One region of the Candidatus Enterococcus lemimoniae genome, then DNA from elsewhere that is predicted to be linked to it. Evidence: a T-box and tRNA genes for the amino acid it is inferred to sense, from the RefSeq annotation. Region 1 holds a T-box; the other holds one or more tRNA genes.
What was found. The T-box of region 1 lies ahead of argS (arginine--tRNA ligase). A T-box ahead of a tRNA ligase gene usually reads a tRNA of that ligase, here a tRNA-Arg.
Positions count from the first base shown of each region.

Region 2: it encodes a tRNA-Arg, which carries the amino acid that the T-box ahead of argS (arginine--tRNA ligase) is inferred to sense. The anticodon was not compared.

Region 1 is NZ_CP147248.1:813,835-825,849, reverse strand. Features, by position in the region: gene A5866_RS04030 (TPM domain-containing protein) at 1-157, opposite strand, end outside; gene A5866_RS04025 (ATP-binding protein) at 154-1,326, opposite strand; gene A5866_RS04020 (SPFH domain-containing protein) at 1,432-2,664, opposite strand; gene A5866_RS04015 (penicillin-binding transpeptidase domain-containing protein) at 3,128-5,179, shown strand; gene tsaB (tRNA (adenosine(37)-N6)-threonylcarbamoyltransferase complex dimerization subunit type 1 TsaB) at 5,457-6,176, shown strand; gene rimI (ribosomal protein S18-alanine N-acetyltransferase) at 6,160-6,708, shown strand; gene rimI (ribosomal protein S18-alanine N-acetyltransferase) at 6,713-7,177, shown strand; gene tsaD (tRNA (adenosine(37)-N6)-threonylcarbamoyltransferase complex transferase subunit TsaD) at 7,174-8,208, shown strand; T-box leader at 8,275-8,479, shown strand; gene argS (arginine--tRNA ligase) at 8,757-10,448, shown strand; gene A5866_RS03985 (Gfo/Idh/MocA family protein) at 10,563-11,516, opposite strand.
Region 2 is NZ_CP147248.1:2,422,388-2,434,402, reverse strand. Features, by position in the region: gene A5866_RS11535 (ATP-dependent Clp protease ATP-binding subunit) at 1-1,039, opposite strand, end outside; gene A5866_RS11530 (CtsR family transcriptional regulator) at 1,044-1,511, opposite strand; tRNA gene A5866_RS11525 (tRNA-Pro) at 1,676-1,749, opposite strand; tRNA gene A5866_RS11520 (tRNA-Arg) at 1,834-1,907, opposite strand; tRNA gene A5866_RS11515 (tRNA-Leu) at 1,938-2,023, opposite strand; tRNA gene A5866_RS11510 (tRNA-Gly) at 2,034-2,105, opposite strand; tRNA gene A5866_RS11505 (tRNA-Thr) at 2,114-2,186, opposite strand; tRNA gene A5866_RS11500 (tRNA-Leu) at 2,218-2,299, opposite strand; tRNA gene A5866_RS11495 (tRNA-Lys) at 2,312-2,384, opposite strand; tRNA gene A5866_RS11490 (tRNA-Val) at 2,391-2,463, opposite strand; rRNA gene rrf (5S ribosomal RNA) at 2,478-2,593, opposite strand; rRNA gene A5866_RS11480 (23S ribosomal RNA) at 2,690-5,601, opposite strand; rRNA gene A5866_RS11475 (16S ribosomal RNA) at 5,888-7,448, opposite strand; gene A5866_RS11470 (response regulator transcription factor) at 8,222-8,911, shown strand; gene A5866_RS11465 (sensor histidine kinase) at 8,901-10,052, shown strand; gene A5866_RS11460 (ABC transporter permease) at 10,112-12,015, opposite strand, start outside.

The DNA.
Region 1 (12,015 bases):
CCTCGATTGGTCTAATTGCTTCTTTCAATTGTAAGACTTCTTCAGATGTTAAAAGTGAAGCCTGATCGTCAATTGAGTCATCTGCTGCTTGAGCCTTCATAGTAAAGCTGAATAATAGAAAAATAGCGGCAAGCAGACTAAAACAATATTTCCTCATATAAACCAACCTCCAATTAGAAAAAGAGCTAAGATTGAAGCGAAAACACCAAAAGTAAAGAGTCCCAACCGTCTATAGCTAACAGGTAAAATGCCACTGACTTTACCAGTTTGACCATTCATAGCATAATAATAGACTTTTTTTGACTGTTCATTACTGCGATAAGTTACTACCCAAATCGGCAATAGCATATAGTGATTTTCTTCGTTTTCTAATGAAATGTCTGTCCGTAATTTTGTTAAAGTGGTATAGCCGGAAGCTGTATCCCTTAGTAGGGATTCAGAGTAATCTTTTAATTCACTTTGGATTGCGTTTTGAATCGCATCGTATTCAATATCTCGTTTCTCCACCTGAAATCCAGCTAAATATTGACTTTTAAACGCGACTGCTTTATCTAATAAAAAAGGTTGGACGGCTTCGACCATTTTTTGTTGGACATTTTTAGAGAGAGCATTTTTGATCAATTCTTTAAACGAAAGCTTTCCCTGACGTTCAACATCGAATTGCTGGGTTTCCGTGTATTCAATGTCTCCAACACGCCAAATGCGAATCGTTGTCCCCATACCATTTAATTGACCATTGACCTTGGCATCGACAACCCAATAGGGGAAATAAACACCAGTCATTTTATCGATTTGTTCTTTATTGAAAAAGTCTTTTGGGATAAACCATTTCTTCTTTGTCCAAGCTAAAAATTTTTCTACGGCTTCCTCTTTTTCAATTGAGAAAGGCAGGACTTTTTCAGGTAGAAATTTGCCGCTTAATCGTCCTGACAAGACAACTGGGTTGTGACAATAGTAACAATAAGTAGCAGCAGTTGTTGCTTCTGTAACAATCTGAGCACCGCAACTGGGACAATCAAATAATTCCATTGCACCTTCTAGCGTATCTTCATTCATATCTTGGGTCCCAGTTGCTTCTTTGAATGCTGCTTTTTCTTCAGGTGTCATGCCTTCTGCTTGAGATTCTGACGAAAATGTTAGTTCTGGTTCAGGCACTTGAGCAGTATCGGCTTCTAAATGGGCATCTCGCTGTGCAGTTTCATAGGCAGTGACTTCATCTTCTGTATAGACACTTAAACAGTATTCACAGTGGAATTTTTGATCTTTTGGGTTAAATAGCAGTGGTCCACCACAGTTTGGGCATTTGTGTGTAAATGTATCCGTCATGACTAATCCTTTCTTTGACGTGTTGAAATAACAGAATTGCTTACTAATACGCCAGATTTAGATAGAAAAAGGGCAGGTTACAGTCGCCTAGCCCTAAACTTTTTCTTATAGCGGAATTCCTTGGAATGGTTTGCCACAGTGTGGGCAGAATTTTGGAATACCATTTGATAAATCAACGATTTCACTACATTCGCTGCATTTCATTTCTAATTTTGGTTTTTCATTAGTTGGTTTTGGTGTACCACAGTTAGAACAGAATTTCCCATTGTTTTCAGTTCCACATTGCGGACAAGTCCAAGTATCTTCAGAGCCTTGGGCATTTTGTTGATTTTGTTTTTCTTGCATCTGTTGCTGATTGGTTTGAGACGCTTGGGCAAAATAATTGCCACTTGTATTCATGCCCATGCCTACACCCATAAAGCCATTCATAGCACCGCCTTCATTACTACCAGCAGCTTCCATCCCGCGAGCCATAGCGCCTTGTACATAACCTTCACGAACTTCAGCATCACTAAGCATAGCACCTTGGTTACGCATATTGATCAGTTTTGTAGAATCATCTGTATAAGAAATACTGGCAACCGCAACAGAAACGATTTCCATTCCGCGTAGTTCACGCCATTCATCATCTAGCACTTGCCCCATATACTTACTTAGCTCTAAACTTTTAGAAGGTACATAAGAAATACGTTCACCATCTGCTGACATTTTATTGATTGCTGATTGTAAGGCAGTCAAAAATTCTGCTAGATATTGTTCATTGATGTCATTGATATCAACTTGACTCTTGTTTCTAGGAATCGCGTTTGAAAAGAATAATAAAGGATCCGTGATCTTGATTGAGTAATTACCGTGTGCACGTAAAAATAGTTCTGCATTGTAAAAGTTATCAAAGTAATTGATCGGTGAAGAAGTTCCAAACTTGATTCCTTTGATTTCTTGCAAGTTAATATAAAAAACTTGTTGTTTTTGCGGTGTAACGCCACCAAATTTAAAACGATCAAATGTTTCTGAAATTGCTTCTTTTAAAGAACCATTGAATGCTGATGGGGCTGAATCATTTTTAACTGTGTAATAGCCTTCTTCAGCAGTATAATCAATGATTTTGCCGCCATCGACTAAGATCATCATCATATTCGGGTAAACATGAATCACAGAACCATCAGTTAATACATCCTCAGTTCCTTTGCGATTTGCGCCACGTTTATCATTCTTACGGACAAAAACACCTTTTGTCATAACGGTCGTGTCACTCATATTATCAGGCTCGATAACTTCAATCCATTGATCAGCTAAGCCGCCGCCAATCGTACTTGTTGCCGCTTTAAAAATTCCCATCAGAAATTCCTCCTTATTTTAAAAGCTGAATGGGCTCGCTCAGCTTTGACAGAAAAATAGGAAATGATGACTGAGGCGTTTTTTTGCCTCATTCATTATTTATCTTTTTTCCGAAAAGCTAGCTCATGAAGCTAGATAATACTAAAAGCTGAATGGGCTCACCCAGCTTTGACAGAAAAATAGGAAATGATGACTGAGGTGTTCTTTGCCTCATTCAAAATTTATCTTTTTTCCAATACCCTAAAGCCAAGCCCACGTAGCTAGCTAAAAAAATATTTAATAAAAATAGTATACCATAAGTATCCATAAGATAAATACCACTAAGGACTGACTTCAAACTGCAAATAGTAGTTAGAAATACAGTGAAATGAATTGATAATTTAAATTTTGACAAAAGCTTCATTTTTCTATCCTAGATTTTGCCAGATAAGGTATAATAGGTACAAAGAACCGAATCAAGAACATGGGGGATTGGGAAGTGGAAAGAAGAAATCAGAAAAAGTCAAACAAACCAGTACTATTAGCAATTGGTGGTATTGTAGCGGTAGGTGTTTTAGCAGGGGGCTATTTTGCCTATAGCACTTGGCAGAAAACACAAGAACTAAACAACGCAGAAAAATCTGCTAAGACATTTTTAAGTTATTTTTCGAAGCAAGAATTTGACAAGTTTCCAGAACTCTTAAATGAGGGATCAGTCAAGGAAAGTGGCTATGATAATGCCAAATTAGTAGAAAAATACCAAACAATTTTTTCTGGGATTCAAGCAGAAGGAATTAAAAGTAAAGAGGTCAAAGTAACAAAAGATAAAAAGGGTCAATTTACATTTACTTATAAATTAGATATGACGACACCTTTAGGTAATTTGAAGGATCTAACCTATAAAACAACGATTAAAAAAACAAGTGATCGTTATGAAATAGACTGGGCTCCTAATTTGATTTTCCCCGAAATGACTGGACAAGATAAAGTGACGATGGGGATTGATCCGGCGAACAGAGGGGAAATCGTTGATCGAAACGGTGAAGGGCTGGCGGTCAATCAAGCGTTTGATCAAGTGGGGATTGTTCCAGGTAAACTTGGAGAAGGTCAAGAGAAAACCAATAATATCAAAGCCTTTAGTGAGCAATTTAAAGTATCGATAGAGGACATAGAGCAAAAGCTTAAACAAGAATGGGTCAAACCAGACTCTTTCGTTCCTTTGGCGATCTCATTTGATCCGGTAACTACTTTCCCCCAAGGCGCGGCGTCTCAAGATGCAATGGTTCGTTACTATCCGCTAAAAGAAGCAGCAGCGCAATTAGTCGGTTATGTCGGTACAATCACGGCAGAAGATATTGAAAAAGACCCGTCATTGAGCAGTACTGGTGTCATTGGGAAAGTCGGATTGGAACAAGCATATGACAAACAATTACGAGGACAAGACGGCGGTAATATCACGATTATTGATGACAAAGGTGAATTCAGAAGCGTCCTGCAAAAAGTAGCTAAAAAAGATGGAGATAAAATCCAGATAGCGATTGATAAAAATGTTCAGTCGCAAGCCTACACTATTTTTAACAATCGTCCTGGTAGTGCTGTGGTCATGGATCCACAACAAGGTGATCTATTAGCTGCGGCCAGTTCACCATCGTTCGATCCAAATAAAATGGCAAATGGCATTTCTCAAGTTGATTATGATGCCTATGCGAATAATGAAAACTTACCATTTATGGCTCGTTTTGCAACAGGTTATGCACCAGGATCAACATTTAAAACAATTACTGGTGGGATTGGTCTAGATGCGGGTACCTTGAAACCAGATGAAGAAATTGAAATCAATGGGTTGAAATGGCAAAAAGATGCTTCATGGGGGGATTATTTTGTTACCCGAGTTAAAGAAGCAAGCCCTGTAAACTTGCGAACAGCATTAGTCAATTCTGATAATATTTATTTTGCGCAACAAACGTTACGGATGGGCGAAGAGACGTTTAGAAAAGGACTCGATAAATTTATTTTCGGAGAAAAATTAGATTTGGCCATCCCAATGAACCCAGCACAAATCTCAAATGAAGATAAATTCAATTCAGAGATTCTACTAGCAGATACAGGATATGGGCAAGGTCAGCTATTGGTGACCCCGATTCAACAAGCGGCTATGTATACTGTTTTCCAAAATGAAGGCAAACTCGTATATCCGAAAATCGAATTAAGTAAAGAAACCAAGACGAAAGAAAATGCCATCAGTTCAAATGCTGCAAATACGATTGTGACAGATTTGCTTGGTAGTGTAGAAGATGAAACAGGTTACGTCCACAATATGTACAATCCTGACTTTTCTCTAGCAGCTAAAACGGGAACAGCTGAAATCAAAGACAAGCAAGATACGGTTGGTAAAGAAAATAGTTTCCTATTGGCAATGGATCGAAGTCATAATAAATTTTCCGCAATGATCATGGTGGAAGATTCTAGAAAAAATGATACAGCAACAAACATTAGTAAAACCTTGATCGATTATTTAGAAGCAAATATCAAGTGATGAAAATTATGGAGATCGGAACAAAGTATAGTAGACATTGCGTTTTATAGCAATAAGTAGGAGTTGCTTGTGCCTTTACGGTTCTCGTTTCACTCCGATCCTCGAATCATAGAGGACCGTTTACTCCCACCGTTTATTCGTATGTAGGGTGTGAAACAAAAGTGAACGTTACTTTTGTCGCATACCCTAATTTATTGTTGTGGCGACTGCTTTTTTTACGAAGGAATGAAAATATGCTACAATAAACCAACTACATGATGAAAGAAAGGGATTTTTTGTGCGAATTTTAGCAATTGATACCTCGAATCAGACATTGACAGTTGCTGTTTGTGAAGAGAAGAAAATAATAGGACAATATACAATCACAGTGAAAAGAAACCATAGTTTAACGTTAATGCCTGCAATCACAAGACTGATGGAAGATGTTGGCTTAAAACCGAGTGCTATTGACCGTATTGTGGTAGCCCAAGGTCCAGGTTCTTATACGGGTTTAAGAATCGGCGTGACAACGGCAAAGACGTTAGCATATACGTTAAAAAAAGAGCTAGTCGGAATATCAAGTTTGAAAGCTTTGGCAGCCAATTGTGTCCAAAGTAAAGGACTGATTATCCCAGTTTTTGATGCTCGTAGAAAAAATGTTTATACTGGTGCATATCAGTTTATTGATGGCGTATTGACGACGATTATTGCAGATCAGCATATTGGAATGGATACGTGGTTGGATCGATTAAAAGAATTTGATCATGTTTACTTTGTTGGAGAGGATGCCGAAAATTTTCGAATACAAATTGAATCTGTTTTACCAGAAGCTGAAATTTGTACCATTTCGCAATGGCAAGTCCCTAATGCGGCTGCCCTTGCTGAACTTGGTAGATTAGCAGAACCAGAAAAAGATATTCATCACTTTTTACCTAATTATTTAAAAAGAGTGGAAGCAGAGGAAAATTGGTTAAAAGAACATACAGCAGAGGTAGAAAATTATGTTGAAAAAATTTAATCTATTTCATAGCCTTTTAGGCATCTTTTTTAAAAATCGTCCCTATGATGAAAGAACTGTAGAAATTTCAAATGAATCATATTCTGTGCGGGCAATCGTCCTTGATGATATCAAAGATTTGCTTTCAATTGAACGAGAAGTGTATGCTGGTGAGCTGCCTTGGACTAAAACAGCTTTTTTGATGGAACTTCAAGCAGCTGAACCTCATTTATATTTACTCATTCAAAAAGACGAAAAAACGATTGGATTTGTTGGTTGCCGTATTTTTGACAAAGATGCGCATATTACAAACGTAGCAGTTTTAACTCAAAATCAAGGAAAAGGAATTGGTAGTTTCTTGATTAGAGAAGTTATTCAGTTTGCAAGGGCCAATAATTGTGAGACGATTTCTTTAGAAGTTAGAATCAGTAATAAAAATGCCCAACGAGTTTATCGCCAACTTGGCTTTGCTTCAAGTACGATTAAACCAGCTTATTACACTGAAAATAAAGAAGATGCATTGGAAATGATCTTGCATTTAAAAGAAGTGTAAAACGATGTACTATTCAAAAAAAACACTACCAACAGGAAAAATTGCTGAAAAAATTTGGTCAATTAGTGAGGCTGGGTACGAACATGGCTCGCCTTGGTCAATCGAACAATTTAGCCTAGATTTAGCGCAGCAAACAAGTGATTATTTGGTGTTGAGTGAAGCAGGGCAGTGGATCGGTTTTATCAGTTATCAACTTGTTTTAGATGAAGTGGAGATCACACATGTTGTCATTCACAAAAATTTTCAGCACCTTGGGCATGGTGGTCGTTTGATTGCCCAGTTGATCCAACAATTGATCCAACAAGACGTTGCTCAAATTTTTTTGGAAGTGCGTGTATCGAATACAAATGCTCGACAACTATATGAAAAAAATGGATTCAAAATCATTAATTGCCGCAAAAATTATTATACTCATCCTAAAGAGGATGGAATTGTTATGTGTTTAAACATTAAGGAAGTGAAACAATGACTTTTTTTTACAAAAAAAGAAAATTAATTTTAGCTATTGAGAGTAGTTGCGATGAAACAAGTGTAGCGGTCGTTGAAGACGGCAGAGAAATACTATCGAATATCGTCGCTTCACAAGTGAAAAGTCATCAACGTTTCGGCGGTGTGGTACCAGAAGTTGCTAGTCGACATCATGTTGAAGAAATTACGATGTGCATTGAAGAGGCCTTGATCGAGGCTGAGGTGGAACCAGATGACTTGAGTGGTGTAGGAGTCACTTATGGACCAGGCTTAGTAGGGGCTTTATTGATCGGAATCTCAGCCGCAAAGACATTTGCTTGGGCACATGATTTACCATTGATTCCAGTGAATCATATGGCTGGGCATATTTATGCGGCGAATTTCGTAGAACCACTACAATTCCCATTAATGGCTTTATTAGTCAGCGGTGGCCACACGGAATTAGTTTATATGAAAGAAACGGGTTCTTTTGACATTGTCGGTGAAACAAGAGACGACGCAGCTGGTGAGGCCTATGATAAAGTTGGCAGAGTTTTAGGACTATGTTATCCTAGCGGAAAAGAAATCGACGAGTTGGCCCATCAGGGTCAAGATACGTATCATTTTCCTCGTGCGATGATCAAAGAAGATAATTATGATTTTAGCTTCAGCGGGTTGAAAAGTTCCTTTATCAACACAGTTCATAATGCGGAGCAACGAGAGGAACAATTGAGCACAAAAGATTTAGCTGCAAGTTTTCAGGCAAGTGTGATTGATGTTTTAACAGAAAAGACAATTCGGGCTTGTAAGGAATATCCAATCAAACAATTAGTAATGGCAGGCGGCGTTGCTGCAAATCAAGGGCTTCGTGAGCGTTTGACCAAAGAAGTGACAAAAGAACTCCCAGGTGTGACCTTCATTGTTCCACCACTTAGATTATGCGGAGATAATGCTGCAATGATCGGGGCCGCAGCATTTGTTGAAGCAGAAAAAGGACATTTAGCAGATTATCATCTAAATGCAGACCCTAGTTTAACGTTTATGACGATTTAAATCTAAAAATCAATAGACAAGACTAGGCATAAAGAAAAATATTTGCTATAATGAACCCAGTTTAATAATGATTCGTTGAAAAAGAGAGTACTTCATTACAAATTATCAAAGCGATTTCGGGATGGTGAAAGCCGAAAATAATCAAATGAAGGAAGCGCACTTTTGAGGATCTGCCTAGGCAGACGGCAATCTTCCGTTAATAGATTAAGTGGGTCCGTCTTAGAAAAGTTCGGACAATTAGAGTGGTACCGCGGGAAATCTCGTCTCTGGTGTTTTTTAACACTAGAGACTTTTTGTTGTGAATCACTACGACTGGCTCCGCCAGAGTAGATGATGAACAATACTTGGCGAACGAAGTGAGAGAAGTCACCGTACTAGTGAATCACAACGCTGCGCTTCGATCTCATTGTTGTAAATCACGAAGAACAAAGTGATTCGATGATGCACAATACAAGGTGCGTGAAGTGAGAAAAGTCACCATCAAATTAGACAATAAAATAGACCATACAAAAAAGCTTTTTTAGCTTTTTAAAATTAGGAGGATATCTATGAATAACAAAGAAATCGTAGCAAAAGCCATTTATGATGTAGTAAAAGAAGATCTATCTTTAGAAGCTGTTACACAATTATTGGAAAATCCTAAATCAGTTGATCATGGAGATGTTGCTTTTCCGGCTTTTTCACTGGCTAAAGTCTATCGCAAAGCCCCTCAACAAATTGCCGCCGATTTAGCAGAAAAAATTGCTGGAACAGACTTTGAAAAAATTGAAGTGGTAGGACCATATTTAAACTTTTTCATGAATAAAAAAATGGTCAGTCAAGCAGTCATCAGTCAAATTGCGAAAGATAAAGGACATTATGGTGATAGCTCAATCGGTGAAAAAGGAAATGTTCCAATTGATATGTCCTCGCCTAATATCGCTAAACCAATTTCTATGGGACACTTACGTTCGACTGTGATTGGAAATTCTATTGCCTTTATTCTTGAAAAAATTGGTTATACACCAATCCGTATCAATCATTTAGGGGATTGGGGAACGCAATTCGGAAAATTAATTGTTGGTTACAAAAAATGGGGTTCAGAAGAAGCGGTTAAAACGGCACCCATCACTGAATTATTACGCTTATACGTACAATTCCATGAAGAAGCTGAAACACAACCAGAGTTAGAAGAGGAAGCTCGCACTTGGTTTAAAAAACTAGAAGAAGGCGACGAAGAAGCAACCGAATTATGGCAATGGTTCCGTACGGAATCACTAAAAGAATTCGATAAAATTTATTCAATGTTAGAAGTTTCTTTTGATTCATACAATGGAGAAGCTTTCTATAATGATAAGATGGATGAAATTGTCACAATGCTAGAAGAAAAACATTTATTACAAGAAAATCAAGGAGCGGAAATCGTTGATTTGTCTGCCTATGATTTAAATCCTGCTTTGATCAAAAAATCTGATGGGGCTACACTATATATCACACGTGATTTGGCAGCAGCTGTTTACCGTAAACGTAACTATGATTTTGCTAAATCGATTTATGTCGTTGGAAATGAACAAAGTAATCACTTCAAGCAATTAAAAGCTGTATTAAAAGAGCTTGGATTTGACTGGTCACAAGATATGCATCATATTCCATTCGGCTTGATCACACAAGGTGGTAAAAAACTATCGACTCGTAAAGGAAAAATTGTTTTATTGGAAGAAGTGCTAAACGAAGCAGTTGAACTTGCGAACAAACAAATTATGGAGAAAAATCCTGATTTGCCAAATCGTGAGGAAGTGGCTAGACAGGTTGGGATTGGTTCTGTTATTTTCCATGATCTAAAAAATGATCGTCTAAATAATTTTGACTTTGTTTTAGAAGAGGTTGTCCGCTTCGAAGGAGAAACGGGTCCTTATGTCCAATATACGCATGCTCGTGCTATGAGTATTCTTAGGAAAGCGGATTTCACGATCGATGAAACCAAAGCATATGCTTTAGATGATAAAGATAGTTGGGAAGTTGTTAAGTTGTTGCAAAAATTCCCAGATGTTGTGATGCAAGCAGCTGAAAAATATGAACCTTCAGTGATTGCCAAACATGCCATTCAAGTTGCTCAAGCGTTTAATAAATATTATGCTCATGTCAAAATTTTAACAGATGATGAACAAAAAGAATCACGCTTAGCATTAGTTTATGCTATGGCGACAATCATAAAAGAAGATTTACGTTTACTTGGCCTGCATGCGCCAAATGAAATGTAATAAGAAAAAGACAAAGACAAACTTTCACGGGAAAGTGTCTCGATCAATTGGAAAATAAAAAAGAATGCCCTTTAACTTTCATCATTTAATATGAGGAAGCTAAAGGGCGTTTATTTATTTATTCCAAGCTTGTTGCATTTGATCAAGTAGATCGATTACATCTTTTGTTAGAAAGAGTGAACGATTCGATTGTTCTCCATCAATCATTTTGATCATATTTGTGATTTCGTAGTTTAAAGCCTGGTTGCTGTCACCGGATATGATTGTTTCCACTGTACCGTCATTAAAAAAGATTTTGGCCTCGTCTGCTCGTGGATACTCATTTATCACAATGTAAGCCTCTTCGAAAGCGACAATTCCTTGCTTGGGCATTTTAGCTTGGAAACTTAATGAGACTGTAGCCATTTCCTGTGCTTCATTTTGAAGAATCGTTGCTGATTGTTCATCTACGCCGGTTGAGAATGGCTGCATAATAGATGAAACTACTGTGGGTTGAGCAGTAAAGAACCAACGAGCAAAAGAAACGGCATACGTACCAATATCCAAAAGCGCACCGCCAGCTAAATCAGGGTTAAAGAACCGGTTTGTTGGATCAGGCTCTTTATAGCTGCCAAAGGGAGCTTGGATCATTTTTAATTTACCAAAGCGCTTAGAATCAATTTGGCTTCTTAGCTCTTGATATAAAGGCATGTTGAAAATAGTCATGGCTTCAGCTAAAATCAACCCATTTTCTTCAGCTAATTTCATCGCCTCTGCTAACTCCGCACTATTCATCGTGATTGCCTTTTCGCAAAGAACATGTTTGCCTGCAGACAATGCTTTTAAAATATGATCGATATGCTGCCGATTAGGAACAGCGATATAGACGATATCGATCGATCTATCAGCTAATAATTCTTCAAATGAGCCATAAGCTGTAGGAATATTGTGTTCTTTAGCAAATGTTTCAGCCTTTGCCAATGTTCTAGAAGCAACTGCCGCTATCTTGCTATTTTCCTGTTGAAAATGATCAACAAAACTCGTTGCGATTTCTCCAAGGCCAATAATGCCCCAATTGTAAAAGTTCATAAATATCCTCCTTAATATAAAAGCGTAGTGGCCTCATTTAGCTCTGACAGGAAAATAGGGAAATATGAGGGTGGCGCCTTTTGCCACAATCATATTTTATCTTTTTCCCGAAGAGCTAGGCCACGCAGCTAGATAACAATAAAAGCGTAGTGGCCTCATTTAGCTTTGACAGGAAAATAGGGAAATATGAGGGTGGCGTTTTTTGCCACAATCATATTTTATCTTTTTCCCGAAGGCCTTTAATCCTTAGAGCTTTAGCTCTTAGGAATTGTTGAGATCGGAGCAGAGCGTAGTGCTAGCCACACAGCTAGATAACAATAAAAGCAGAAAGAGCTCGTTCAGCTTCGACAAGAAAATAGGGAAAAATGACTGAGGTGCTTTTTGCCTCATTCAGATTTTATCTTTTTCTCGAGGAGCTAGCTCTTGAAGCTAGATAACATATAGTAACAACGTTTCGCTGCTCTACACCTTGTACTTTTCAACATCAAAACAACTAATT
Region 2 (12,015 bases), 1.6 Mb from region 1:
CAAAACGTCGTTCTAAAGCAGAATCTTTTTCGATATACTTTTGATATTCATCTAATGTTGTTGCACCGATTGTTTGCAATTCACCTCTTGCAAGTGCTGGTTTTAATATATTTGATGCATCGATTGCGCCTTCAGCACCACCTGCACCAATCAAAGTGTGCAATTCATCAATAAATAAAATGACTTCGCCATCTTGATAAATCTCATCGATCACCTTTTTGAGCCGATCTTCAAACTCTCCACGATACTTAGTACCAGCTACTAAAGCGCCCATATCTAACATCATCAAGCGTTTTTCTTGCATATCTTCTGGCACTTCACCATTGACGATTTTTTGAGCTAACCCTTCAGCAATCGCTGTTTTACCAACGCCAGGTTCTCCAACTAAAACAGGGTTATTTTTTGTACGACGGCTTAAAATTTGAATCAAACGTCTAACTTCTTGTGAACGTCCAACTACTGGATCAAGATTTTTTTCACGAGCTAATTTTGTTAAATCACGTGCTAAAGAATCTAATGTTGGCGTTCCTTTTGGTGCTGCTTTTTGAGCTTGATTATTTCTTCGACGTCCTACATTACCACTCATTTGTGGATCTGTTATACCAATTTTTTTCATTAAAAGCTGGCGCATTTTGGATAAACTTAAGCCCAGATTCAATAAAATACGTGATGCTAGTATATCTTCATCTCTTAATAACCCTAATAAAATATGTTCTGTACCAATATTTGGTGCACCTAAACGCTTGGCTTCATCACCAGCATATGCAAAAATTTGCTTTGCACGAGGAGAATAAGGCAAGTATGAACCTTTAGGATAGGCTTTTACAGTACCATAACCCGTCAAGTGTTCGATTTCTTCACGAATATCGTTTTTATCAGCATTCAACTGGCGCAATGATTTCCCAGCAATTCCATTTGGCTCCAAAACTAATGCCAATAGCAAATGCTCTGATCCAACAGATTGATGCCTAAAATATTTTGCTTCTTCTTGTGCAATGGCTAAGACTGCCTTGGCACTTTCTGTAAATAATTCATCCATATTATCATTCCTCCTCGTAACTCAAACGTTCTAAAAATGAATGCATCAATTGAGCACGTAAATAATCTTCATTTGATCCTGCTTTGCCTAGAACTTGTTTTCCAAGAACTGACAACATCAGGTTTCCTTCTCTTTTGGTGATCACTTCTTCTTCGTACAACTTTTGTATAAAAATCAGTGCATCTTTTTCTGAAAGTTCATTGCCTGTAAACTGAGCAATCTGTTTTAACAATTGATCACTATCAGAAATTTGAACCTTGGCGATTCGAATGTAACCACCGCCACCACGTTTACTTTCAACAGAATAGCCGCGTTGAATTGTAAAGCGTGTATTGATAACATAATTAATCTGGGATGGAACACAATTGAATAAATGAGCCATTTCGGCTCTGCGAATCTCAATTTTACTGCTCTCTTCAAGAATCTTCTTTAGATATGCTTCTATTAAATCCGAAGTATTTTGATTACTCATCACACTCATCCTTTTCCCTTGACTAATACTGACCTTAATTATACATAACTTCAACTGTTTAATAAAGGAGAATGCCTAATTTGATAAGAAAAAGTAAATATAGATAACGCATTGGGTATTTCATTAGAACAAAAAAGAACAGAGCAATTACTCTGTTCTTTCAATCGGGAAGACAGGATTCGAACCTGCGACCCCTTGGTCCCAAACCAAGTGCTCTACCAAGCTGAGCTACTTCCCGTAGCTATAATAATAAAAAAAGACTAAACGCTTAAAAGGAACGAATACACATTACCTTCTAATCCGCAGTCAAACCTATCAACTATGCACCCAAAGGGAGTCGAACCCCTAACCTCTTGATTCGTAGTCAAGCACTCTATCCAGTTGAGCTATGGGTGCTACATGTCATACATCTGTATGTCACTGCAATGCCGAGGACCGGAATCGAACCGGTACGGTGATCACTCACCGCAGGATTTTAAGTCCTGTGCGTCTGCCAGTTCCGCCACCCCGGCGAACAAGCTAAGCGGAAAACGGGGTTCGAACCCGCGACCCCCACCTTGGCAAGGTGGTGCTCTACCACTGAGCTATTTCCGCAATTTGGATGCCGGCTAAAGGATTTGAACCCTCGACCCTCTGATTACAAATCAGATGCTCTACCAACTGAGCTAAGCCGGCGTATTCGCCAAGTATTAAACGAGACTAAAAATGCGGGTGAAGGGACTTGAACCCCCACGCCGTAAGGCGCTAGATCCTAAATCTAGTGCGTCTGCCAATTCCGCCACACCCGCAAAATATTCCTATGAGCCGTGCAGGGCTCGAACCTGCGACCCTCTGATTAAAAGTCAGATGCTCTACCAACTGAGCTAACGGCTCAAAAAATGGAGGTTGACGGGATCGAACCGCCGACCCCCTGCTTGTAAGGCAGGTGCTCTCCCAGCTGAGCTAAACCTCCAAGACAACACTTTAGCGTGGCGACGTCCTACTCTCACAAAGGGAAACCCTTCACTACAATCGGCGCTAAGAAGCTTAACTTCTGTGTTCGGCATGGGAACAGGTGTATCCTTCTCGCTATCGCCACCACACTGGGTGTTGTTACTATTAAGTTGAGTGATTATTCACTCAAAACTGGATTGAAGTAGTAATCAAACATTCCGAAAATACTTTTTTATTTCGTTTCTTTGGTTAAGTCCTCGACCGATTAGTATTGGTCCGCTCCGTACATCACTGCACTTCCACTTCCAACCTATCTACCTGATCATCTCTCAGGGGTCTTACTTTCTTAAAGAAATGGGAAATCTCATCTTGAGGTGGGCTTCACACTTAGATGCTTTCAGCGTTTATCCCTTCCCTACATAGCTACCCAGCAATGCCCTTGGCAGAACAACTGGTACACCAGCGGTAAGTCCATCCCGGTCCTCTCGTACTAAGGACAGCTCCTCTCAAATTTCCAACGCCCGCGACGGATAGGGACCGAACTGTCTCACGACGTTCTGAACCCAGCTCGCGTGCCGCTTTAATGGGCGAACAGCCCAACCCTTGGGACCGACTACAGCCCCAGGATGCGACGAGCCGACATCGAGGTGCCAAACCTCCCCGTCGATGTGGACTCTTGGGGGAGATAAGCCTGTTATCCCCAGGGTAGCTTTTATCCGTTGAGCGATGGCCCTTCCATGCGGAACCACCGGATCACTAAGCCCGACTTTCGTCCCTGCTCGACTTGTAAGTCTCGCAGTCAAGCTCCCTTCTGCCTTTACACTCTGCGAATGATTTCCAACCATTCTGAGGGAACCTTTGGGCGCCTCCGTTACCTTTTAGGAGGCGACCGCCCCAGTCAAACTGCCCACCTGACACTGTCTCCCACCACGATAAGTGGTGCGGGTTAGAGGGTTCATAACACAAGGGTAGTATCCCACCAGCGCCTCCTCCGAAACTAGCGTTCCGGATTCATCGGCTCCTACCTATCCTGTACATGTGGTACAAACACTCAATATCAAGCTACAGTAAAGCTCCATGGGGTCTTTCCGTCCTGTCGCGGGTAACCTGCATCTTCACAGGTACTAAAATTTCACCGAGTCTCTCGTTGAGACAGTGCCCAAATCGTTACGCCTTTCGTGCGGGTCGGAACTTACCCGACAAGGAATTTCGCTACCTTAGGACCGTTATAGTTACGGCCGCCGTTTACTGGGGCTTCAATTCTGAGCTTCGCCGAAGCTAACCCATCCTCTTAACCTTCCAGCACCGGGCAGGCGTCAGCCCCTATACTTCATCTTTCGATTTTGCAGAGACCTGTGTTTTTGATAAACAGTCGCTTGGGCCTATTCACTGCGGCTGACCGAAGTCAGCACCCCTTCTCCCGAAGTTACGGGGTCATTTTGCCGAGTTCCTTAACGAGAGTTCGCTCGCTCACCTTAGGATACTCTCCTCGACTACCTGTGTCGGTTTACGGTACGGGCAGTTGTTTTCTCACTAGAAGCTTTTCTTGACAGTGTGACATCAGGAACTTCGGTACTATTATTTCCCTCCCCATCACAGCTTGTCCGTAAAGAGTAAAGCATTTGACTCTACTCAAGACTTACTGCTTGGACATGCACTTCCAGTCGCATGCATTCCTTAGCCTCCTGCGTCCCTCCATTGCTCAAACAAAAACAACTGGTACAGGAATATCAACCTGTTGTCCATCGCCTACGCCTATCGGCCTCGGCTTAGGTCCCGACTAACCCTGGGCGGACGAGCCTTCCCCAGGAAACCTTAGTCATACGGTGGACGGGATTCTCACCCGTCTTTCGCTACTCATACCGGCATTCTCACTTCTAAGCGCTCCAGCCGTCCTCACGATCGACCTTCAACGCCCTTAGAACGCTCTCCTACCATTACACCAGAGGTGTAATCCACAGCTTCGGTAAACTATTTAGCCCCGGTACATTTTCGGCGCAGGGTCACTCGACTAGTGAGCTATTACGCACTCTTTAAATGGTGGCTGCTTCTGAGCCAACATCCTAGTTGTCTGTGCAACCCCACATCCTTTTCCACTTAATAGTTATTTTGGGACCTTAGCTGGTGGTCTGGGCTGTTTCCCTTTCGACTACGGATCTTATCACTCGCAGTCTGACTCCCGGATATAAATGAATGGCATTCGGAGTTTATCTGAATTCGGTAACCCGAGATGGGCCCCTAGTCCAAACAGTGCTCTACCTCCATCATTCTTAATTCCGAGGCTAGCCCTAAAGCTATTTCGGAGAGAACCAGCTATCTCCAAGTTCGTTTGGAATTTCTCCGCTACCCACAGCTCATCCCCGCACTTTTCAACGTACGTGGGTTCGGTCCTCCAGTGCGTTTTACCACACCTTCAACCTGGCCATGGGTAGATCACATGGTTTCGGGTCTACGACTACATACTCATTCGCCCTATTCAGACTCGCTTTCGCTGCGGCTCCGGCTCTTCACCTTAACCTCGCATGCAATCGTAACTCGCCGGTTCATTCTACAAAAGGCACGCCATCACCCATTAACGGGCTTTGACTTGTTGTAGGCACACGGTTTCAGGATCTATTTCACTCCCCTTCCGGGGTGCTTTTCACCTTTCCCTCACGGTACTGGTTCACTATCGGTCATTAGGGAGTATTTAGCCTTGCGGGATGGTCCCCGCGGATTCCGACGGAATTTCTCGTGTTCCGCCGTACTCAGGATCCTCCTAGGTGTTGCCAACATTTCGTCTACGGGGCTATTACCCACTTTGGCGAACCTTTCCAGGTTCTTCGACTATCTTGACAGACTACCATAACGGAGTCCTACAACCCCAACAAGCAAGCTTGTTGGTTTGGGCTCTTCCCGTTTCGCTCGCCGCTACTCAGGGAATCGAATTTTCTTTCTCTTCCTGCAGGTACTTAGATGTTTCAGTTCTCTGCGTCTACCTCTATCCAGCTATGTATTCACTGAATAGTAACATCCTATAAAAGATGCTGGGTTTCCCCATTCGGAAATCTCTGGATCATAGCTCACTTACAGCTCCCCAAAGCATATCGGTGTTAGTCCCGTCCTTCATCGGCTCCTAATGCCAAGGCATCCACCGTGCGCCCTTATTCACTTAACCTTACGATCTTACGATCGGTTTTGTTTGGTTCGTTTCTCTAGCGATAGAGGCGTGACCAATAAAATAAGCATTCGAACTATTTTACTTAAAAAACTCATTCAACGCGGTGTTCTCGGTTTGTTTTGATTACTTTTTTACTTCAATATCCAGTTTTCAATGAACAATTCGTTTGAGAGAATCATATAATAAGAAAGAAAATCCAATGATTAACTTCTTCTATAAGAGTAAACCTCTCAAAACTGAACAAAGTAGCGACGAATGTGTAAGTTTCCGTAATATTCCTTAGAAAGGAGGTGATCCAGCCGCACCTTCCGATACGGCTACCTTGTTACGACTTCACCCCAATCATCTATCCCACCTTAGGCGGCTGGCTCCACAAGGGTTACCTCACCGACTTCGGGTGTTACAAACTTTCGTGGTGTGACGGGCGGTGTGTACAAGGCCCGGGAACGTATTCACCGCGGCGTGCTGATCCGCGATTACTAGCGATTCCGGCTTCATGTAGGCGAGTTGCAGCCTACAATCCGAACTGAGAGAAGCTTTAAGAGATTTGCATGACCTCGCGGCCTAGCGACTCGTTGTACTTCCCATTGTAGCACGTGTGTAGCCCAGGTCATAAGGGGCATGATGATTTGACGTCATCCCCACCTTCCTCCGGTTTGTCACCGGCAGTCTCGCTAGAGTGCCCAACTGAATGATGGCAACTAACAATAAGGGTTGCGCTCGTTGCGGGACTTAACCCAACATCTCACGACACGAGCTGACGACAACCATGCACCACCTGTCACTTTGTCCCCGAAGGGAAGACTTGATCTCTCAAGCGGTCAAAGGATGTCAAGACCTGGTAAGGTTCTTCGCGTTGCTTCGAATTAAACCACATGCTCCACCGCTTGTGCGGGCCCCCGTCAATTCCTTTGAGTTTCAACCTTGCGGTCGTACTCCCCAGGCGGAGTGCTTAATGCGTTAGCTGCAGCACTGAAGGGCGGAAACCCTCCAACACTTAGCACTCATCGTTTACGGCGTGGACTACCAGGGTATCTAATCCTGTTTGCTCCCCACGCTTTCGAGCCTCAGCGTCAGTTACAGACCAGAGAGTCGCCTTCGCCACTGGTGTTCCTCCATATATCTACGCATTTCACCGCTACACATGGAATTCCACTCTCCTCTTCTGCACTCAAGTCTCCCAGTTTCCAATGACCCTCCCCGGTTGAGCCGGGGGCTTTCACATCAGACTTAAGAAACCGCCTGCGCTCGCTTTACGCCCAATAAATCCGGACAACGCTTGCCACCTACGTATTACCGCGGCTGCTGGCACGTAGTTAGCCGTGGCTTTCTGGTTAGATACCGTCAAGGTAAGAGCAGTTACTCTCCTACTTGTTCTTCTCTAACAACAGAGTTTTACGATCCGAAAACCTTCTTCACTCACGCGGCGTTGCTCGGTCAGACTTTCGTCCATTGCCGAAGATTCCCTACTGCTGCCTCCCGTAGGAGTCTGGGCCGTGTCTCAGTCCCAGTGTGGCCGATCACCCTCTCAGGTCGGCTATGCATCATGGCCTTGGTGAGCCGTTACCTCACCAACTAGCTAATGCACCGCGGGTCCATCCATCAGTGACACCCGAAAGCGCCTTTCAAATCAACACCATGCGGTGTCGACTGTTATGCGGTATTAGCACCTGTTTCCAAGTGTTATCCCCCTCTGATGGGTAGGTTACCCACGTGTTACTCACCCGTCCGCCACTCCTCTTTTCAAATGAGTGCAAGCACTCGGTAGAAAAGAAGCGTTCGACTTGCATGTATTAGGCACGCCGCCAGCGTTCGTCCTGAGCCAGGATCAAACTCTCATAATAAAAGTTGAACACGATCTTGCGATCGATAAGCTCATTTGGTTGCTAGCATATTGCTTGCTTGTTAAAAATTGTTGTTTGTTTTTACCGTTGTAAAAACAACCTACACATTTGGTTCGTCTTACTTTGTTCAGTTTTCAAAGGTCTACTGTGTTACCTCGCAGCAACTTTTATATCATATCAAATCTTTGATTTGATGTCAACACTTTTTTAAAAAAGTTTCAAAGTTTTTTTCTGCTCGATGTCATCAATTGTTTCGTGACAACTTCATTAGTTTATCAGGTTACTTGTTATTTGTCAACAACTTTCTCGCTGATTTTTCAAGTTTTTTCAAACTCGAATTGTTATTCTATTTTCGTTCAGCCATCTTTGTTTCTTGCGACAACTTCACTATTTTATCAGGTCCACAGCTGCTTGTCAACAACTATTTTACTGATTGCAAAAGTTTTTTCCCAACTTAAGCTGTTATATTATCTTCATCGTTTGACATGTTTCCTCGGTGCCTTGCGACAAGATATAATATACCAAGATTCTAGGCGTAGGTCAACTAAAACTTGCACTTTTTTGAAAGTTTTTTCCGTTACCGATTGTTTTATTACTTTTGTTCTTTAATGTTCGTTTTTGAGAAAAAAACGGCTCTTTTCGCCTTGTTTCTTAATTTTTGGTAACATATTCTAAATTTACCGTAACTTCTCTTTGTTTTTGTCAATTTTTCTATTTTTTTGTTAGAATGAAGAAGAAGAATTCTACTATTATATATGGAGGAAATGAATGATATGAAAATTTTAGTTGCTGATGATGATAAAGAGATTGTAGAACTACTGAGTATTTATATTCACAACGAAGGCTATGAAGTGGTTAAGGCTTATGATGGAAAAGAAGCCTTATCGAAAATTCGGACTATTTCAGATATTGATTTACTTATACTAGATATCATGATGCCAATCATGGACGGTATGCAAGTTGTGAAAGAGTTGCGAAAAGAATCTCAAATTCCAATTATTATGTTGACTGCTAAAACGACAGACATGGATAAAATCAAGGGCTTGGTAGCTGGTGCAGATGACTATGTTACAAAGCCATTCAATCCATTGGAAGTTATGGCTCGAGTTAAATCTATTTTAAGACGTAGCCAAATGCAACAAAAAGCTGACGAACCAGATGTACTTGAAATCGGCTCACTAATCATCAATAAAGACTCTCATGAAGTAAAAACAGTTGATGGAAAGGAAATCCAGCTAACTGCACTAGAATTTGGGATCTTGTATCTATTAGCTAGCCATCCTAATCGTGTTTTCAGTGCCGATGAAATTTTTGAGCGTGTCTGGCAGCAAGAAAGCATTGTTTCTGCAAAAACAGTTATGGTTCACGTTAGCCACTTAAGAGATAAAATAGAAGAAGCGACTGGCGGAGAAAAAGTCATTCAAACAGTTTGGGGAGTTGGATATAAGATCGATGCTCGTTAGACAAAAGAAGATCGAAAAGCAAAAGAGAATCACATTAACATCTAAAGAAATCAGTGAATTATTAGCTGAGGGGATTGTTACAATTATCCTGTTGCTTCTATTAAATGTTTCAATTACAGTTCTGCTTAGTGGTAGTCAGACACTACAAGGAATCATCTGGGCAACGAAAGGTGCTTTTGCTCAAGAACTAAATACAGACTTATTTTGGAGTTTGAGTAAATTTGTGATTCCTATTTTCTTTATTGTTGATGTCAGCGTGTTGTACTGGCGATTAATCCGTCGTTATCGTCAAATGCAGTTACGTCATATTATTAGTGAGTTACATTATATTGCAGATGGCAATTACGATCATCGTATCCCTTTCGAGTTGAGTGGTGATTTAGCGAAAGTCGTTACTAGTATTAATGGTTTAGTTGATAGTACCGTTGCGGCTATCGAAGATGAGCGAAAAATCGAGAAATCAAAAGATGAGTTGATCACGAATGTCAGTCATGACATCAGAACACCTTTAACTTCTATTATAGGTTATTTAGGTTTGATTGAAGATCGGCAATTTCATAATCAAGAGGATTTACTGAAATACACACATACAGCTTATGTAAAAGCAAAACAGATGAAGCTACTTGTTGATGATCTCTTCGAATATACAAAAGTTCGCCAACCTTCTGTCCCAATCAATTCAATCAATTTTGATATGGCTCAATTGATTGAACAACTTGCAGCTGATTTCGAGCTTGAAGCAGACAAGAATGGCATGATTATTCAAGTCAATGCTAATCCAGCTTCAATCAAAATGGATGGAGATACTGAAAAGTTAGTGCGTGTCTTTAATAATCTCCTATCAAATGCGCTTAAATATGGAAAAGGCGGTAAAAATATCGTCATTGATGTAGAAAAAGTTGGAACTGAAGCTGTAATTGCTGTTAGAAACGATGGCCCACCTATCCCTAAGAAATCTTTGGATCAACTATTTGATCGTTTTTATCGTGTAGAAGAATCACGTTCGCAAGAAACAGGCGGAACAGGTCTTGGTTTAGCTATTGCACAAAGCATTATTGCATTACATGGAGGATATATCTATGCAACATCTGATAATCGTTGGACCTCATTTATTATTCACTTGCCTTTGAAGAGAAATTAGTTAACAAGAATAAGAGTTAGGAATTACACTGAATGTGTATTGTTCCTAACTCTTATTCTTTAGTCTACACCCTTTAATGATTCCACCATATCAAGTTTTTGTATTCTTCTTCCAACAAAGAAAGTTGTTGTTAATGAACAACCCCATACGACAAGTGAAGCGAATGTCAAATTAAGTATGCCTATATAGGAAGTATACTCTAAGTGTATCGTTGAAAAAGTTTTGACATACTGGTCTAAAAACCATAATCCTAATGGGATTCCAATAAGCCAGCCGATTGCTGTTGTAAATAGGTTCTCGATCATTGTAATTCTTCTTAGCTCTTTCTTATGAAAGCCAAGTACTCTTAACGTCGCATAATCTCTTGTTCTTTCAACAAAATTCAGTGTTCCTAAATTATATAAAACCACTACAACCAACAATATAGCAAACGCCACGATCATCATGAAAATACTACTTAAGCTTTCAACGAATTCATATGCGTTTCCTTTTTGATCCACTATGTTAATCACTGATTCTACATTCGAATTATTTTTTAGTTCTGATACTGCTAGATTTGCTCCTACTAATAAAGTATGTGGCGCAAATTTCCCACCCGCTTTCTCCCAAGTTTCTTGCATAATATAAGCACCTTGATTCGTTTCGCTAGTAATAATCCCTTTGACTTCAAACTCATAATCATTCGTATCCAAGGAAGATCGTACCTTAACTTTATTTCCTACTTTTAAGTTAGCTCTTTCTGCAAACCCATTAGTCAAATAGATTCCGTCATTCGATACAGGTTTATTATCTTTTGTTCTCATATTTACAAATGAGCCTTTACTTATAATGATCAGCAAACGATTGTATCCGTCATCTGGCGTATATCTAGCTGGTAAAATTTGTACACTTTGTCCGTCAAATTCATCGTTCAACGCGTCAAAGTTTGTCGTTTCTAGTCTTTTATCATAAGTGAAATCTTGATTATATGCTTTATCTACTAAATGATTGATTGATTCCGGCATACCAAAGCCAGCTGTAAGCAACATCATTCCACCAGCTACACCAATAATTCCCATTAACATCCTGACTCTATTAATAGCGGCATCTCTAAAAGCCCATCTATTTTCAAAACTTAATGCATTCCATAAGAAGGGCATTCTTTCAAGAATAATAGAATGAACATTTTTTGTATTTCCTCCGCGAAGAAATAATACCGGCAACCCTATTCTTGCTTCTCTGGAAGCTAAGAAAGCTGATAAAACACAGGTGAAGACAACAATCGAAATAACAATAAACGAAGTATAGTTATACGAAATCGTCCATTCAGGAATTGAAAACATGTCTTTTTGCGTATTCAAAACAAACCAAGACAATAATGGAGATACTACCGCTCCAAGAACAGCTCCGCCTCCTCCGATTAAAAAACCATAGCTAGCATAATGAACACCTATACTCAGATTGGAAAATCCCAATGCCTTCAATACAGCAATTTCCTTTATTTGAGATTCAATTAGCCTTCTAATAGTTGTATACATGGCCAAAATTGCAAGTAAGATAAAGATAAATGAGAACATATACGATAAATTACGAATTTGTCCAACTCGATCTAAAGCGTTTGCTACCTCATTTAATGTTTCCCTATTATAATAAGCAATCTGTTTTACTCCTAAGATACTTTCAATATTTTTACGAATGTCATTCTTAGAGTTTCTCATTTCAATTACATTAGAGGGACCTCGGTGCTGAAAGTTCTGCTGTAAGGTTCTCTTTGAAATAATTCCATAGCCATAGTCCGAATAATTAGGGGCAATAAATTCTTGTGTACCAGTATAGTAAATTTTTTCTGGAGATTGAATAAACCCCTTTACGTTTAATTTGACTTGATGTTCCCTGTATTTTAATTGAATAGCATCTCCCACTGCGATACTATTTTCAGTAGCATATTCCTTATTTAGCCAAATTCCTTCTTCCTCTTTCGTAG